2 regions of the Priestia sp. FSL W8-0001 genome follow, and region 2 is predicted to be linked to the other one. Evidence: riboswitches for the same ligand, from Rfam matches in the RefSeq annotation. Region 2 holds a riboswitch; the other holds the start of a gene.
What was found. A riboswitch is a leader RNA that binds a small molecule or an ion and turns the genes downstream of it on or off. The one in region 2 is predicted to bind glycine.
Positions count from the first base shown of each region.

Region 1: it holds a riboswitch for glycine, as region 2 does, so the genes downstream of both, MKZ18_RS08730 (ACT domain-containing protein) here and gcvT (glycine cleavage system aminomethyltransferase GcvT) in region 2, are expected to answer to the same signal.

Region 1 covers NZ_JBBPAL010000001.1:1,650,613-1,660,058, reverse strand. Annotated here, with positions in the region: gene MKZ18_RS08750 (Nramp family divalent metal transporter) at 1-1,127, opposite strand, end outside; gene MKZ18_RS08745 (DUF3900 domain-containing protein) at 1,298-2,368, shown strand; gene MKZ18_RS08740 (cold-shock protein) at 2,550-2,750, shown strand; partial or broken gene MKZ18_RS08735 (carboxypeptidase) at 3,109-3,240, shown strand; glycine riboswitch at 3,565-3,640, shown strand; gene MKZ18_RS08730 (ACT domain-containing protein) at 3,731-4,003, shown strand; gene MKZ18_RS08725 (PFL family protein) at 4,018-5,379, shown strand; gene MKZ18_RS08720 (cysteine-rich CWC family protein) at 5,402-5,587, opposite strand; gene MKZ18_RS08715 (PH domain-containing protein) at 5,591-6,991, opposite strand; gene MKZ18_RS08710 (PH domain-containing protein) at 6,984-7,466, opposite strand; gene MKZ18_RS08705 (NAD-dependent malic enzyme) at 7,900-9,228, opposite strand; gene aspA (aspartate ammonia-lyase) at 9,290-9,446, opposite strand, start outside.
Region 2 covers NZ_JBBPAL010000001.1:3,168,923-3,178,368, reverse strand. Annotated here, with positions in the region: partial or broken gene MKZ18_RS16805 (cupin domain-containing protein) at 1-287, opposite strand, end outside; gene MKZ18_RS16800 (YqzE family protein) at 432-623, shown strand; gene MKZ18_RS16795 (YqhG family protein) at 661-1,482, opposite strand; gene MKZ18_RS16790 (DEAD/DEAH box helicase) at 1,469-3,145, opposite strand; glycine riboswitch at 3,332-3,420, shown strand; glycine riboswitch at 3,424-3,505, shown strand; gene gcvT (glycine cleavage system aminomethyltransferase GcvT) at 3,612-4,700, shown strand; gene gcvPA (aminomethyl-transferring glycine dehydrogenase subunit GcvPA) at 4,732-6,078, shown strand; gene gcvPB (aminomethyl-transferring glycine dehydrogenase subunit GcvPB) at 6,071-7,534, shown strand; gene MKZ18_RS16770 (rhodanese-like domain-containing protein) at 7,579-7,953, opposite strand; gene MKZ18_RS16765 (lipoate--protein ligase family protein) at 8,178-9,011, shown strand; gene MKZ18_RS16760 (vitamin B12-dependent ribonucleotide reductase) at 9,287-9,446, shown strand, end outside.

The sequences.
Region 1 (9,446 bases), 1.5 Mb from region 2:
AGCGACAGAGCTAAAAATGGCATAAATAACGCTCCTAACGCCCCGTATGCCATAATAAGGCCAACAGGCTTTCCAATAAACAATAAAAGCATGGAAGGAAATGTTAACCAGATTAAATACGCACGGTATGGTTTGGTTTTCTCCACGACGACCCCTGGATTTTTCGCCTCTTTTTTCATAATGCGAACAAAATCAGCAAATAGATATGGTACACCGTTCCATACCCCTAACAATGACGTAAAGGAAGCTGCCCAAAAACCGATTAAAAACAGCCAGCGCATCGGTTCATTAAAGCGCTCGCCTAGCATACTCGATAACTGAATAAGACCTTGTTCACCACTCAACGTTATGCCTGTCCCAAATAAAAACTCCGCTCCTACTACGAGAAGAGACAGCGTAAAGATAGCGGTTACAATATAAGCAACAGCTGAATCAAGGCGCATAATTGAAATCCACGAACGATGGTTCCAGCCTTTTTCACGAATCCAGTATCCGTAAGAAGCCATTGTAATAGAACCACCTACTCCTCCAATTAAAGCTAGAGCGTTCATCAGCGATCCTTCAGGTACTTTTGGTACCATGCCTCCAGCAAGTGCTGTTAAATTTGGAGATAGTAATATGGCAGTGCCTACAACCGTAACAAACATGATGCCAACAAAAACAGTCATTAGCTTTTCAACCAATGCATATCTCCCATTCCAAACTAATAAAAAACCAATAAGTGCATGAATAATAGCCCAAGCCCAAAGCGGGAGCTGAGGAAATAACGCATGCATGGCTAAGGCACATGATGATGAAACAGCAGCTCCAAATACAAACCCCCAAAGGACTGAATACACTCCAAAATAGCTGGTAGCCCATTTCCCCATTGAATTCCAGCCTTCTAAAATAGTTTGTCCAGTTGACAATTGCCATCTTCCTACGCCTTCATTTAAGTAGTACTTTAAAATGGCCCCTACTACAATAGCCCATGCGAACGTCATCCCAAGCGTCGCCCCCGCTACTAATGCGGCTACTAAATCCCCTGCTCCTACACCCGTTGCAGCCGTAATCAATCCCGGACCTACTTTTGAAAGTCGACTCCTCAGCCGAGTAGGTGCTTCATTCGTATGTAATTCTACAGTCATACAATTCCCTCCTTTGTTTTACTAGACTCTCGTTATCTATTATACTATTTTTTGTAAATTTTAGAAAGTTTAGATTTTTCAACCCTTTCGATACTTTATTTATCATTGACGCTTTTTTCTTTTTTCTACTATACTGAAATGATGAACTCTTAATGAAACAAGGTGAATCTATGGACTTTAAAATTAATTTCTTATCATTTTACGTCATCCAAGTAGATGGTAAAGACGAGCAAGCAGACAAACGCTACAAGCATTTTCAAACGCTGAATACAGAAGAATACGAAGAAAGCTCAATTAAAGACTTCTTAGACGGTGAGTTTAAAAAAATTGTTAAACGTAAGGTTGAACGCCATCCAAAAGCTGAACAAGTTCCTACAAAGCTTGGTTACTTTGTCACGGAACCTGGGCACGCATTAGATTCTAATCCTAACTATAATTTATTTCATCGCACGCGCTTTGCAACGGCAAAGGAGGAATTTGAGGAAAATAGCGAACAGTTTATTCACGCATATTTAGATACCGCAGCTGTACGAGGCGGTGCTTTTTTAGTTATATCCGCTGTACCGCGCAAATATTTCGATCAGGCGTTTGTATTTATTTTAAAATGTGATTTTGAGCCCAAAGTTGCCTCAATCACCGATGAATCAACGCTCATTCGCCATGTCGAAATGGCCATTACAACCAAGAACATGAAGTCTATTCAATACCCATACATGCCTGAAGAAGGCATGGTCGAAGAAAGCGAACTTGTCATCCACCAAGCGTCTCACGCTCGTTACTTTGAAGACTTCTTGAAATTTATTGACTACAACGAGCCGATGCCTGAGATTATGAAAACACAAGTGATGGATATGGTGCGTGAACACGTCAGCGAAACGTTTGAAGCAGAAAGCGTAGAACTTGAACAGTTTGAGTCGGACATGGAACTGTGGGCAACAAGTGAAAAGCGTGAGCTTCAAGAACGTTTGGATACCCATCAAGTTATGGAAGCTGCTGCTCATATCGTCGAGCATACGCCTGATGCCGAGCTTAAAATGAAGCTTGGCGAAACGGAGATTAAAGGACTGTTAGCGGATTTCGGGGAAAATATTCACTTAGCGAAAGTGAACGGACGCTACGTGGCGTTAATTGAAGCAGAATCGATTTTGTTTGAAAAAGGCGCGTCTCCGATTGAGTTTCATAAGCCTGGGGATTTGCACGGGATTATTGAGAAAATCAGCAGTAAGCGCTGGGAAGAATGAGCCAAAAATAATAAACGGACGCATCTATTTTTTACTTTACTTGCAATACTGAACTGTTTCTGTTATTCTTAAGAAGAATTATTTTTGTTCGGTAAGGATTGACAAGTTAACAACTTTCGTCTGAAGATTTGAGCAAGAATAGTAACACAATGTGTGCAAAGCACACGAGGAGGCAACAACAATGGAACAAGGTAAAGTAAAATGGTTTAACGCAGAAAAAGGTTTTGGATTCATCGAGCGCGAAAACGGAGACGATGTATTCGTACATTTCTCAGCAATCCAAAGCGAAGGTTTCAAATCTTTAGATGAAGGTCAAGCTGTAACTTTTGAAGTAGAGCAAGGTCAACGTGGACCTCAAGCTACTAACGTTCAAAAAGCGTAATTAATACGGACATCTATGTACAGACTCTACTTGTAGAGTCTGTTTTTAATTTACATTGAAATTTGGACATAATAAAAACCCTACTCACGAATGAATAGGGAACATCAAAACACAGATAGTAACTGGTAAAGAAAATGGTAAACTTAGTATAGCATAGTATTCTTATAATACCTAATTTTTTATTACACATCTCATGATAATCAGTAACTAGCCATCCACTGCGATATCCGCCCTCTCCCTCTTTCTCCTCGTCTTAACTTTCACTTATTTGTACAGTTACAATAATTTGTTTACATTCTACTTTAAATATTCTCAAAATACAGTATTTTAAGCTCATGCCTTTTTTAACTAATGGCACATTAAACAAACAATCACTACTTTAGACTCAACTGTAAGAGCTATTTCAGATGGCTCAATAGAAAATGCAGATACAAGCTTTTGGGACACGCTTGCCTCCCAAACAACTCGCCCTTCTGGAAAAGACGAGTAATAAAAATTATCACAGGAAAGCGACTGATAGGCTCTTTCCTTTTTTTCTATTTATAACAATTGTACCCTTTTCCCTTTGCTGAACTATTGATGAAAAGCCTTAGCTCCTACCTCTCCTCTCACCTTTTGCTTCCATTGCTCTATTTTTAAGTGTGATATAGCACAAAACACTCTCCCATTCTAAGTAAACATGATGAAACAATAGAAATGTTCAAAAAACATTGACTATCTTTTCTTTTGTTGATATGATTTTTCTATTGGTTTTTGAGCCAATGTTAAATTGAATATTCCCCAAGCAATGATTGTTGTGGATAACACTACAACAGGAGCAGCTTCTGGAGAGACCGCTTAGGCGGCGCCGAAGGATTCACAATCTCAGGCAAAAGGACAGAAGAGTAACGATACATACGTATGTTATTCGATGACCTATTCGAGATTGGATTCTTCCAATCTCTTTTTTTATTTTCTATATTATTTTTGAGGTGATTATTATGCAACAAAAGCGCGCTGTGGTTAGCGTAATTGGACAAGATCAAGTAGGGATTATTTCAAGCGTCACAACTGTCTTATCAAATCAAGGTGTTAACATCCTCGATATTAGTCAGACAATATTACAAGATTTCTTTACGATGATGATGATTGTCGATGTATCAGCTATTGAACTAAACTCGCTACAACATTCTTTAAATAACGTTAGCGAAGAGCTTGGTTTAAAAATTCACGTGCAGCTTGAAGAAACGTTTCAAGCTATGCATCGCGTATAAAAGGAGGAATAAATATGAGTATTGCTTTAACAGAAATGATGGAAACCATCCGAATGGTTCAAATGGAGAACCTCGATATCCGTACAGTAACAATGGGTATCAGTTTAAGAGACTGTGCTGATTCTAACTTTGAAACAATGAATCAAAATGTCTACAACAAAATTGTTTCATATGCAGGTGAATTAAAAGAAACTGCTGAACAGGTTGAAAAAGAATATGGAATTCCAATTGTAAATAAGCGTATTTCAATTACTCCTATCGCAGAGATTTTAGGTCATGCAACGGTTGAACAAACAATCACGCTCGCTAAAACATTAGACCGTGCTGCACAACAGGTTGGTGTCGATTTTATCGGAGGCTTCTCAGCTCTTATTCATAAAGGAATTTCAAAGAGTGATCAAACGTTGCTAGACGCGTTACCTGAAGCTCTTAGCGTAACAGAACGCGTTTGTTCTTCAATCTCAGTAGCCACCACTCGTACCGGTATTAATATGGATGCTGTAAAACAGCTCGGCGTTATTATTAAAGAAGCGGCTAACCGTACAAAAGATCGTGATGGCATTGCTTGCGCCAAGCTGGTTGTGTTCTGTAACCCTGTTGAAGATAATCCATTTATGGCCGGGGCTTTTCACGGCTCAGGTGAAGGTGAAGTGGTCTTAAACGTAGGTGTTAGTGGCCCTGGTGTTGTTTTAAATGCACTAAAACGTCATCCTAATGCTGATTTAGGTGAGGTATCTGAAGTAATTAAAAAGACGGTATTTAAAATTACGCGCGCTGGTGAGTTAATTGGACGCGTAGTGGCTGAACGACTAAACGTTCCCTTTGGCATCATGGATTTATCACTGGCTCCTACTAATGCTATTAACGACAGCGTTGCTGAAATTTTAGAAGAAATTGGGTTAGAACGTGTGGGTACTCATGGTACAATTGCTGCGTTAGCACTTATGAACGATGCTGTGAAAAAAGGAGGCGCAATGGCTAGCTCTTACGTTGGTGGTCTAAGTGGGGCTTTTATTCCGGTCAGTGAAGATAACGGGATGATTAAAGGTATTACCGACGGTTCTCTAAATCTATCAAAACTTGAAGCGATGACCTGCGTATGTTCTGTTGGTTTAGATATGATTGCTTTAACAGGAGATGTTAGTCCTGCTACGCTTTCAGGAATGATTGCTGATGAAGCGGCAATTGGAATGATTAACAAAAAAACAACCGCAGTACGCGTTATCCCTGTTCCCGGTAAAAGTGAAGGTGAAATGGTAGAATTCGGTGGTCTTCTAGGACGAGCTCCAGTCATGGGTGTTAACCCTTATAGCTCTGAGCGATTAGTAAATCGCGGTGGACGAATTCCTGCTCCCCTACAAGCATTGATTAATTAAGTAAAAAGAGTCAGCGTAATCATTACTCTTCACGCTGACTCTCTTTATACACTTGCAGACAAGATTTGCAAATGCAAGAATGACTAGATTTTGCTTTTAACGCATCTGGAAACTCTTCTTCTGCGCACCAGCAAGTAAACTCTTCTTCTTTTAAAACATGCTGACATCCATTCTTTTTTCCACACAGTGGACAGGTTATGTTAATCATAACTCACTCTTTCTTTACATCCCAATGTGTAGCTTTATCAAAGATCGGCTTCCATATGCGCTCCGGTAAATAGCCAACTCCGTAGGAAGAACCAAGACCCATTGTTGATACAATAAGATGACGACATCCTTTTTCCCAAAACCTGCTGCTTGCTTTCACCTTTACATCCTGAATCTTTCTGCGCTGCATAACCGTTGTTTTTCGAGTAATAAACTGCGATCGAATACTTAAAAATTCATGGGTCATCGCTACGCCTCCTTGGTGATATCCAAACCATGTTAACAACGAAGTAGCTAACAAAATGACAACCACTCCCCACACAAGCTGAACTTTCCAAAAGCTGATTGCTACTGCTGCAATGCAAGCTGTAATGAAGACATATGATAGCTTATACCATACATAATTGCGCACTACGTTTGGCTTAAACTCAAGGTAACGATAAGTAGGAAGATACTCTGAAAAAACCTCCGTTATTTCCTTTTGTTTTAAAAATGGGTGTAAATACACTTTTTGCTCTAAATCAGAAGTTACGACTTTTAACGAAATGGCTCCCCAACCAAATAAACGCTGAAGCAAACCTTCTTCAACTGTAACCGCCTTAATTTTTTCAAAAGGAATCGTAAGCGAGCTTTTGTTTAATAGCCCGTATTGAACTTGAAGGTGCTTTTCATAGCGCTCCACCATAAAATTACCAAAGCGGATTACGTACAAGATAATAGAAAGTATATATGCTATGCATAAAATAAAAAATACTAATATGATAATAGCTAATATAGACTGCGTAACAATCTGTTCATAAGCATCTTGAATCCACGGGTTGATTAAGTCATCCACGTATTCGTATAGTACACCCAGTCCAGCAAAGATATAGCCAAAGTTCGCCGATAGCGCAGCAGCAATCACTAAGCGACTGGTGGGCACCTTTAATGTTTTAATGATTTGTTTTCTTTCAGGACTCTCTTCTACTGAAAAAGACTCCCCTGCTTGCAGCATTGTTTTTAACTCATGGGCGTCTTTCATTAAAACACCTGGTAAATCGACTTCTGCACCCATTCCTGTTCCACCTGCTGTTTCAATACGAAGCCGTGCCAGTTTAACTAGGCGAAACAGAAAAGGCTGATCAATTTGAATCGATTGAATACGCGTTCGTTGGATAAAACTATTTTCTTTTTTAAAGACTCCTTTTTTAATTCGAATTTCTTTTTCTGTAACTTCGTAGCGAAATGTTTGCCATTTAACAAATGCAAAAAACAAGCTGATACCTATAATAATTAAACCAACCCACCAGTATGTCAGTACTTTATCTCGCTGAAGAATGATTAAAAATGCAAATGGTAAAATATTGTCTTTTATGTACTTTGCAGCTTGAACAATAACGGCAAGTGGGTGCAGCTTTTTATTCATATTCGTCCTTCACCTCTGCCATCTTTGCGATTGTTTCGCGTAAATTATTTGCGTCTTCTGATTGTAGTGCCGGAAATTCAAGAAATCCTGCAGCTGTTACAACATTAATTGAAGCCAGACCGTATTTACGCAAAATTGGCCCCGTTGATGTTTCCACATGTTGAACCTTCACAATCGGCACTTTTGTATGATTCCAGATAAACAAACCTTTTTGTACTTCGATATGCGTCTCTGTTAGTTGATACGAATACACTTTCATGTAAATGCTCGGAGCGATGACAACATAAACAATAAAGCTAACGATTAGCAGAGCTCCAGAAACCCAAAAAATCCAGATCCACCAATTAAAAAAATAGACAAGAACATAATAACCAATCGTTCCTGCTAACCACAATATATGTGGCAATAATGCTTGAATTCTCATTGCGGTTTTTGCTTCGGAAGGTAGCTTCCCCTGTAAATGTGTAATTTCCATATGTATATCCTCTCAATTCATGTATTCTTTCTTCTTAAACGCTTGAGCTGCCCAAAAAGTTTCAATAATATGTATTTTTTCATATTTTTTCTAATTTGTATACAAAAAGAGAGTAGGACATACCAAAACAAATTTTCAACAAGACGAACACTCCCTTTTCTCACCTCCTTACATTGTCACAACATGTTCGTTTTATTGCGCTACGGCCACTCGCTTTCCGCGGGGAGGAACCTGAGCTTCCTCGCTATGCTGCGGAATCTCCGTTTTCCCTCTCTTTCCCGCAGGAGTCGAGTGCCCTACGCTCCATTCCACCCTGTTTCCAAACTAGTTTTTCCCAATCAACAAAAAACCTGAACGATTAAAAGTGAGGAACTCTCAATCGTTCAGGTTTATCATTGACTGAATTACTTGTGTCCCAGCCTCTTTTTATTCATTAGCGATAAACGTTCTTTTTTACGTCACTTTGTACTGCTACACGCTCTACTGCTTCAGCAACAGCTTCATGTACATTAACATTTAGCGGATGAGGCACTAGATCCCCTGGCTTTGTTGAATTTGCAATCGCTTCTGCAGCTGCAACTAGCATTTTGTGAGTAATATCACGAACACCAGCGTTTAGTACGCCACGGAAAATACCTGGGAATCCTAATACATTGTTTACAGAGCGTCCATCTGTTGCATAAATTGCACCAGCTTCTAACGCATCTTCTTGTTCGATTTCAGGTTTTGGATTTGATAGAGCCAAAATAATTTGTCCCTTTTGTACCCATTCTTTTTTAATAAGTCCTGGTACACCAGTTGTTGCAATAACAATATCACTTTGCTCCATTAGCTCTTCTAAGCTATCAACTGTTTCGCCTCCATAAGAGCGAAGACGATCTTTTGCTTCTTCAGATTTATCAGCGCCAACTACGCTTTCGACACCATATGCCATTAGCATGCGGCATATGGCAATACCAGCTGCCCCAAGGCCAATTTGACCAACGCGAGCTTGTTTTAAGTTAACACCTGCACTGCGACAAGCTGAGATAGCTGCAGCTAACGTAACTACGGCCGTTCCATGCTGATCGTCATGCATAACAGGAATGTCTAGTTCTTTCTTTAAGCGCTCTTCCACTTCAAAACAGTGTGGAGAACCAATATCTTCAAGCAAGATACCACCAAATCCTGGTGAAATATTTTTAACTGTTTGAATAATTTCTTCGGGACTATTTACATCTAATAAGATAGGAATAGCATTAATATTAGTAAGCTGATCAAAAAGAGCTGCTTTACCTTCCATAACAGGCATACCAGCTACTGGTCCAATATTACCTAAACCTAAGATTGCTGTTCCATCTGTTACAACAGCTACAGTGTTGCTAATGCTTGTATAAATTTTTGCTTTTTCCGGCTGTTCTTTAATCGCCATACATACGTTAGCTACACCTGGTGTATACACGCGTCGTAAATCCGCTAACGTTTCAATTTTCATTTTACTTTTCATTTGAATTTTCCCGCCTTCGTGAGCGTGTAAAACTTCATCTGAAACTGTGTGTAGCGTAATTCCGTCCAAGCTACGAACTGCATCTAATAATTCTTCTAGCTGCTCTTCGCTCTCAACCTGTACAGTAATACTTCTTCGCGTATAGTTATGGCCTACCTTAACTGTTTCAACCTCGCCAATATCGCCACCTACGCGACCAATTGCCGTAGCTACTCGTCCTAGATTTCCTGGTACGCTTGGTGTTTGAATCATTAAAGTACGGATAATATTGCTCATGTTGACTCCTCCATTTTTATCATTTTAGTGTTAATTATCAGTCTGTCTACTTGTCTAACGATTATTGACGATCAAAAAGTGAGTTACCTGCAATACCTGGATTTGTCATTTCATAAGGATTTAAGATTAAATCTAGCTCTTCTTCTGTCAATACGTCATATTGTAAGCAAAGTTCCCGTACAGATTTCCCTGTCATAATGGCTTCTCTGGCAATACGA
Region 2 (9,446 bases):
GCTCGTATCGGGATCTATAATTGATACCTCGACTTCTCCAGAAATCACCACATCTAACTCCCAAGCATTGGGTGCCAATGAGGTTCTCTCATATAGCCTTTAGTTAAATATAAGTCTACAAAAGCTCAACCGATCATGGCAGGGAGCTGTGTAGATGTTACTTGATACGCAATGTTGTTGGTGTTTCGTTTAAATAATACGCTGTTTTGGTAGTTAAACGATAAGTTTGGTGTACCAGACGTCTTCTTAATATTCGAATTATCAGGAACAAATTCAGAATGACTCATAGTTGTTTCAACCTCTTTCTTACAAAAGAATATAACGTATCATATTATTAGTCAGGAAAGAATGTGTTACATCATCACAAAGTTTTCTTGCTTTTGATTAATAGCTTTTCGGCGAGGATATACTAGTTCGTAGGAGATGATGATGTGAAAACAAACGACTACGTGAAGTACGTAACGCAGCAGCTTGTTCAATATATGGATCAACCGAAAGAAATTCGTAAAACCAAACGAATTGAAAAGAAAAAGACACGAGATCCGTTTTTTAATAGGTGGTTTGGAATGATTCCTCTTTCATTTCAAATCTGGTATCGAAATACGAAAAAAGGTAAAAAGTAGCCTGCGCTCTTTTTACCTTTTTTATTTATAGAATGTTTTATACGAAATGACGTGAAAGGTGATGATTAACAGTTTGTTCAGACAAGTAAAACAATCCGCCGTTTACAATTTTCGTTAAAATAACAGGCTCATATAAATCTTGTAAAGCCTGTTTTTCTGTCGTATAGCTTTCGGGTAGCTCTTCCATATTCTCATAGAAATGATCTAAAAGTGCAAGGTCTTCATACCATCTTTCTTGCGCTTTTTTTGCCCAATCCATCGGCTGCTTTGAAATGTGATCTTCCACATAAGCTGATAATCTTGAAATTCCGCTTTTGGGGCGAATAATTGGCGATAGCGTAAAGCAATAATCAGGAATCTTTGACGTGAAGTTTTGTTTGGACATCATCAGCTGAAAGTTATCAAGAATCGCTCCCGTAATTAAATTTAACCCAAGCGATAGTAATTCATCTTTTTTTCGGTCACACTTATACGAAACCTTCATATTTAAAGCAAGCCAAGGCTGAAGTGAACGCTGCGATTGTGAGTGAGAATGCATTTTTTCATATAAGTGAACGAATCCTCCAAACTTTTGGGCTGACCCAAAAATTTGATGTAAACGCGGTGAGCCAAAGTGAATTTTTTCGCCTTGTACAGATGAATCATCATAAGTTGGATCGGTGATAAACGTAAGTGAAGCAGGATTAGGTTTCCCGCCTGTTTTTTCAATATAATGCCAATAAAAAGGTCGGTTCATAAGCTCTTTATCCATTTCAATAGTAAGCTGAACCTTCAAATAAGATGGGTCGTCTTCTGTCAAGTCACAGTTATGTGCCGTGAAATATTTTTTGAGAAATTGATGAATTTCAGTTTGCTGCATGCTGTTCACCTTCTTCATCTTCGTGATATTCAATAATGGATGTAAGATTGTTCATCTTAATTTTCATTTCTCCTTCACTTCGTGAATGAAGAAGAATATCTTGAATGTGATCTTCAATGTTATCAATTTCTAGTTTGGTTAAAATTTCGTCGAGCTCACCAACAACACGTTCAAATAAATTTATTTTTTCATAAAGTAGCTTTAAAATATGTTCTTCGACTGTATTCTCAATTGCTAGATTATAAATGTGCACATCATGCTGTTGACCCAGTCTATGAACGCGTCCAATTCGTTGCTCTAATCTCATTGGGTTCCAAGGTAGGTCGTAGTTAATGATATGGTGACAGAATTGAAGGTTAATTCCTTCACCTCCAGCTTCCGTTGCGATAAAAACTTGAGCATGGCTTTCAAAAAGCTGTTTCATCCAGTCTTTTTTTCCACGCTTAAATCCACCCCTAAACGGAACAGATGTAATACCGTGTTGTTTTAAATACCACTGTAAATAAAGCTGAGTTGCTCGATATTCCGTAAAAATGATGACTTTATCATTAATCTGTTGAATTAATTCAATTACCTTTTCTGCTTTCGCATTTTGAGGAACGGTTTGTACTTTTTCAAGGAGTGGTTTAAGTATCTGAGTAGCTTTTTCACTGTTTTCGTCCTCTTGGCGTTCAAGCATGCTTTTTAAGGTCATAAATACTGCTTCGCGACTGCTACAAGCTTCGCGCTGCAATGTTAAAATTGCAAAGGAACTGCTGGGTAAATTTGAATGTTGCTTAAATGAAGTGATTTGATCATACAACTCTCGTTCTTCAGATGAAAACTCAACAGGAACGGTTTGAACAATTCGTTTTGTCCATTCAATACCTGTGTCTTGCCTGCGGTTTCGAATCATCACTTTGTTAACGAGTTCCTTTAAATACTCATCATTTTGAACAGAACGTTTCTTAGCAGAAAATAAATCAGCAAAATAATCTTTGTTTCCTAGGTGGCCTGGTTTTAATAACGAAACTAAGTTGAAAATCTCTTCTACTCGATTTTGAATTGGTGTCGCTGTTAATAATAAGCAGAACTTTTTCTTTAAGCTTTGAACAAACTCATAGTTTTTTGTTTTATTATTTTTTAGTTTATGAGCTTCATCGATGATGATAAGGTCATAATCTTGTTCTAATACAATTTCGCGATGAGGAGAGCGCTTGGCTGTATCAATGGATGATACTACTACGTCGCATTGCTCCCACACGTATGTTTTCTTTTGTGGAACAGCAGGAATAAAAAATTTATGGTTAAGTTCCATTGCCCATTGGGATACAAGTGATGCTGGTACAAGAATAAGGGCTTTTTTCACAAGACCACGAATCATATATTCTTTTAAAATGAGTCCTGCTTCAATTGTCTTTCCAAGCCCCACTTCGTCAGCTAAAATCGCTTTTCCATTCATTTCTTCTACCACTTTTTTAGCTACTTCTAACTGGTGTGGATGCGGGGTTAGGTCTGTTAAATGGCGAGGTGCTTGCAGACCTTCAAATTCAGTAATTAACGTTTGCTCCTCGATTTCATATGCTAATTTATACATTTCCCAATCAGACCAAGAGCCGTCTTGCTCAAGTTTATTTAAAAAAGTAGATTCCCATGCTTCATCTTTCTTCATACTGATGTTCATCGTTAGTTTTGCTCCTTTCTGAAAGTTTTTATTGAACTGCTGAACAGAATCATGTAGGATAAAAATATATTTTAGAAAATTTAAAATAGAAAATAGATTGTCACTAAATGAACTATTTTGTTATTGATGTGTGTAAGTAATAGTTTCTTAGTAGTATGCCCAAAATTACAAACTTTATAGAGGCGAATGATGACAAGGGGAGAGACTGCTTTAAAGTGGCGCCGAAGGAGCAAACAACATGTGAATCTCTCAGGCAAAAAGACTCTTGTTGGACGCAACTCTGGAGAGCGTCTATTTCGAATAGACCACCCACGAGGCAAACCTATTTAACGGGTAAACTTTCAGGTGAAAAGGACAGAGACTTCCTGCTATACAGCAGGGAGTTCTCTGTCCTTTTTTATGTGTAAAAAAGATACGATGATTCCCCGAAACCAAAGCAAATGGCCTTATATGAGGAGGATGTTAAATGACTGAGCTAAACAAAACACCACTTTACGATGTCTATCAACAGTACGGTGGAAAGATTATTGATTTTGGAGGTTGGGCTCTTCCAGTTCAATTCTCATCTATTAAAGAAGAACATCATGCGGTTCGTACAAAAGCTGGCCTGTTCGATGTTTCTCACATGGGAGAGTTTGATGTAAAAGGGACAAATAGCTTGGCGTTTTTACAAAAAGTTATGACGAATGATGTTTCAGTATTACGTCCAGGTAAAGCACTATATACCGCAATGTGCTATGAAGATGGGGGCACAGTGGATGATCTCCTTGTTTATCAAAAAGGAGAAGATGACTACCTGCTTGTTGTAAACGCAGCAAATATTGAAAAAGACTTCGAATGGCTACAGCAGCATAAGCCAGAGGATATTGAGCTTGTAAATCGTTCAAGTGAGTTTGCTTTACTAGCTTTGCAAGGTCCAGCAGCACAAGGTGTTTTGCAGAAATTAACATATGAATCATTATCTGACTTGAAACCATTTACATTTAAAGATGATGTAGAAGTAGCAGGTGTGAGAGCGCTTGTTTCACGTACAGGCTATACAGGCGAGGATGGTTTTGAACTGTACTGTTCTGCATCAGATGTAGTAACGCTTTGGACTGAGCTTTTAAAAAATGAAGAGGTAGTTCCATGTGGATTAGGAGCACGAGATACGCTTCGTTTTGAAGCAACTTTAGCTTTATATGGTCAAGAGCTTTCAAAAGATATTACGCCAATTGAAGCACGTATCGGATTCGCAGTGAAAACGGATAAAGAAGATTTTATCGGCAAAGAGGTATTAAAGCGTCAGCGTGAAGAAGGACCAAACCGCAAGCTTGTTGGGCTTGAAATGATTGATAAAGGAATTCCACGACATGGATATGAAGTGTTTAGTGAGGAAGAAGAGATTGGCTTTGTTACAACAGGCACACAATCGCCAACTTTAAATAAAAACATTGGTCTTGCACTTATCGATGCTAAACATGCTGAGCTAGGTACAGAAGTGTATGTGCAAGTGCGAAAAAGACGTTTAAAAGCAAAAGTCGTGAAGACACCTTTTTATAAGCGTTCAAAATAATGTTGGGTAATTAAAGAGAGGGGACAAAAGAATGGTACATCGTTATTTACCAATGACATCAGAAGATCAGCAGCAAATGTTAAAGGCAATTGGCGTGTCTTCAGTGGATGAGTTGTTTTCAGATATCCCAGAAAGCGTTCGTTTCCAAGGGGAATACAATATAAAAAAAGCGGCATCAGAATCTGAGCTAGTAAAAGAGTTAACAAACTTAGCTACTAAAAATAAGAACGTAAAGGAATACGCTTCATTTTTAGGAGCAGGTGTTTATGATCACTATATGCCAATTATTGTTGATCACGTTATTTCGCGTTCAGAGTTTTACACAGCTTATACACCATATCAGCCTGAAATTTCGCAAGGAGAGCTGCAGGCTATCTTTGAATTTCAAACGATGATTTGTGAGCTAACAGGAATGGATGTTGCCAATTCATCCATGTACGATGGTGGTACAGCACTTGCTGAGGCAGCCATGTTAAGTGCAGGTCAAACGAGAAAGAAAAAAGTGTTAGTTTCAGAAACAGTTCACCCTGAATCACGAGCTGTGTTAGAAACGTACGCAGCAGGTCAGTACATTGAAGTAGTAGAAGTACCAAGCAAAGACGGCGTAACGGATCTGACGGTGCTGAAGGAGCGCATGGATGATGATGTAGCGGCTGTCATCGTTCAGTATCCAAACTTCTTTGGTCAAGTAGAACCTTTAAGAGAAATTGAAGCCATTGCTCATCAAGGAAAAGGAATGTTTGTTGTATCAAGCAATCCACTATCTCTTGGATTGTTAACTCCTCCAGGTCAGTTTGGTGCTGATATTGTTGTAGGAGATGCACAACCTTTTGGTATTCCAACACAGTTCGGTGGTCCTCACTGCGGCTACTTTGCTACAACGACAAAGTTAATGCGTAAAATTCCGGGACGCTTAGTTGGTCAAACGATTGATGAAAATGGTAAGCGCGGCTTTGTCTTAACGCTTCAAGCACGTGAGCAACATATTCGCCGTGATAAAGCAACTTCAAACATTTGTTCAAATCAAGCGTTAAATGCACTTGCAGCTTCAGTAGCGATGACTGCCTTAGGAAAGCAAGGGGTAAAGGAAATGGCTACGCAAAATTTATCAAAAACGCATTATGCATATAACGCATTAAAAGCAAGCGAAGTAGATGTTGTTTTTAATGGGGCATTTTTCAATGAGTTGGTTGTAAAACTACCTCAACCCAGTAAGGAAGTAAATCAAAAGTTATTAGCGAAGCATATCATTGGTGGCTATGATTTAGGCCGAGACTATCATGAGCTTAAGGATCACATGCTACTTGCTTTTACTGAACTCCGTACAAAAGAAGAAATCGACCAACTTGTGAAGGAATTGGGGGATCTTTATGCATAATCAACATCAATCGCTTATTTTTGAAATGAGTAAAGAAGGACGCGTTGGCTATTCATTACCAGAACTAGACGTGCCGGAAGTAACCAGTACGGAAGTGTTGCCAGCAGAATATGTACGTACCGAAGCACCAGAACTTCCAGAAGTGTCTGAGCTAGACATTATGCGTCACTATACTGCTCTTTCAAAACGTAACCATGGAGTAGACTCTGGCTTTTATCCGCTTGGTTCTTGTACAATGAAATATAATCCAAAAATTAATGAATATACAGCCCGTATTCCAGGCTTCGCTAATATTCATCCACTTCAGGATGAAGAAACGGTTCAAGGTGCTCTTGAGCTCATGTATGATTTGCAGGAGCACTTAACAGAGATTACAGGCATGGATGAAGTTACGCTTCAGCCAGCAGCAGGTGCTCATGGTGAGTGGACGGGGTTAATGATGATTCGTGCCTATCATGAAGCAAACGGTGATACGAAGCGTACGAAAGTAATCGTTCCTGATTCAGCTCATGGTACAAATCCAGCCTCGGCAACAGTAGCTGGATTTGAAACAGTTACTGTAAAATCTAATGAGCATGGTTTGGTAGACTTAGATGATCTTCGTAAAGTAGTAAACGAAGAAACAGCAGCTCTTATGTTAACAAACCCAAATACGTTAGGTCTTTTTGAAGAAGATATTTTGGAAATGGCAGAAATCGTTCATGCAGCTGGTGGTAAGCTTTATTATGACGGAGCGAACTTAAATGCTGTATTAAGCAAAGCACGACCAGGTGATATGGGCTTTGACGTTGTACATTTAAACCTTCATAAAACATTCACAGGTCCACACGGTGGTGGTGGTCCAGGTTCTGGTCCAGTTGGTGTAAAAGCAGATTTAATTCCATTTTTACCAAAACCGGTACTAGTCAAAACGGAAAGCGGCTTTACTTTCGACTACAATCGCCCACAGTCCATTGGCCGAGTTAAACCGTTTTACGGCAACTTTGGTATTAACGTACGTGCTTATACGTACATCCGCTCTATGGGTCCAGATGGTTTAAAAGCGGTAACGGAAAATGCGGTATTAAACGCAAACTACATGATGAGACGATTGTCAGAGCATTATGATTTACCGTTTGATCGTCATTGTAAGCATGAATTTGTTTTATCAGGGAAGCGGCAAAAGAAACTCGGTGTTCGCACGCTGGATATTGCGAAGCGACTGCTTGATTTTGGGTATCATCCACCGACAATTTACTTCCCTCTTATTGTCGAAGAGTGCATGATGATTGAACCAACTGAAACGGAATCAAAAGAGACGCTTGATGCGTTTATTGATGCAATGATTCAAATTGCAAAAGAAGTGGAAGAAAATCCGGAAATCGTTCAAGAAGCACCTCATACGACGGTTGTGAAGCGATTGGATGAAACGCTTGCAGCAAGAAAGCCTGTACTCCGCTATCAAAAAGAAAGTTAAAAAACAAACAGCCCCTTCATCTAAGAAGGGGCTGTTTTTGTGGTTTATTTTTTTGTTTTAATTTTGCCGTTCCAAGCTTTGAATCCGCCTTTTAGGTCATGAATCTCTTTCACACCATGCTTGCGCAAGAGCTGAGCAGCACGACCAGTTCGCATGCCACTTTGGCAGTAAATATAAACGGGTTGATCAGTACGGAACTCCTTTATACGCATACGGAACTGTGAAAGAGGAATATTTCTTGCTCCTAAAATATGTCCGTTTTCAAATTCATTTGGTTCGCGAATATCAACTAGCTGTGCTTTACGATAACCGCTGCGGAATTCTTCTTCCGTTAACGTTTTCATAATGCGACGTTGGTAAAAAAACATTACGACAGAATAAATAATAATTGCCGCAAGTACAATGATTAGTGCCCACATGTTGTTTCTTCCTTTCTTCGACAAAATACATAGTCTTATTATATAAGTGAATGAAATTAGAAGTAAAGGGATTCTTCTTGAAGTCATGATAGTTTTTACGAAAGAAAAGTAAAAAATTACTGCTTCACTTTTCTTTTCCTTCTGCTTATCTTTTGGTAGACTAAAAAACGGATTAAGTTTATTACATACGTAAATGTCTACTATACTAGTTAGGGATGAGAAAAATGAAGCAAAAATGGAGATTCATTGATTCAAAAGAACGTTCGCCATATTACAATATGGCACTTGATGAAGCGCTTTTAGAGTGGCATAGCACTGGTCAAATACCACCAACGATTCGATTTTACGGTTGGAATCCTCCAACATTATCAATTGGTTACTTTCAAAAAGCTGAAAAAGAAATCAATTTTGAACAGGTAGATAAATTAGGATTAGGATTTGTGCGTCGACCAACAGGGGGACGAGGCGTTTTGCACGACGAGGAGCTTACTTACAGCGTCATTGTATCGGAAGACTATCCAAACATGCCTAAGACGGTGACAGAGGCGTATCGTGTCATTTCAGAAGGGTTATTAGAGGGATTTCGTTCGCTGGGTCTGGAAGCATATTTTGCAATCCCTCGCACAGAAGAAGAAAAAAATAGTTTGAAAAATCCACGTTCATCTGTTTGTTTTGATGCACCTTCATGGTATGAGCTTGTGGTAGAAGGGCGTAAAATTGCTGGAAGTGCACAAACGCGTCAAAAAGGTGTAATTTTACAGCATGGTTCTATTTTATTAGAGATTGACGAAGATAAATTATTTAGCGTATTTAATTATCCAAATGATCGTGTGAAAGAGCGAATGCAGCGTGCGTTTCGTTCAAAAGCTGTTGCAATCAATGCTATTGCAGGCCGTAAAATCCAAATGGAAGAAGCGAAGGAAGCATTTTATAAAGGCTTTGCTAGCGCTTTAGATATTGACTTAGAACCTTATGAATTAACAGAACAAGAAGAGCGTTACGTAGAAGAATTAGCACAAAAGAAATATGCTTCTGTTGAATGGAATTTTAGAAGATAACGATTGCTTAGGAGCACACTATTTAAGCTGTGCCCCTAAGTATTTTATCTAGCTGAAGAAAGTAATTGATGTAAAAGTCAAATACTTTTTTTAATGTAAAAAAAATATTTTTCTTGACATCTATCTATATGTAGGTGTTTGGGTTTTGATTGAATACTACATGTTGAATTTGTCCAATCCGTGTGGTAAGTTATTGATAGTTGAAATTTTGCTTTTTTCCAAAATAAGGTAAATGATTGGTAAAATAGAGCACGATTGGTAAGGGAGTTGTCAGAATGACTGTTATAGTTAATCAAAAAGTAAATATGAATATTGAAAAGCTTAATCAAGATATTGAACGCTTTCCACAAGTACACCCAATTACACCAGATATGAAAATTACTCATAAAGGCGTATCTCGACTCGTAATGTTAGACCGTTATGCGTTTAAAGATA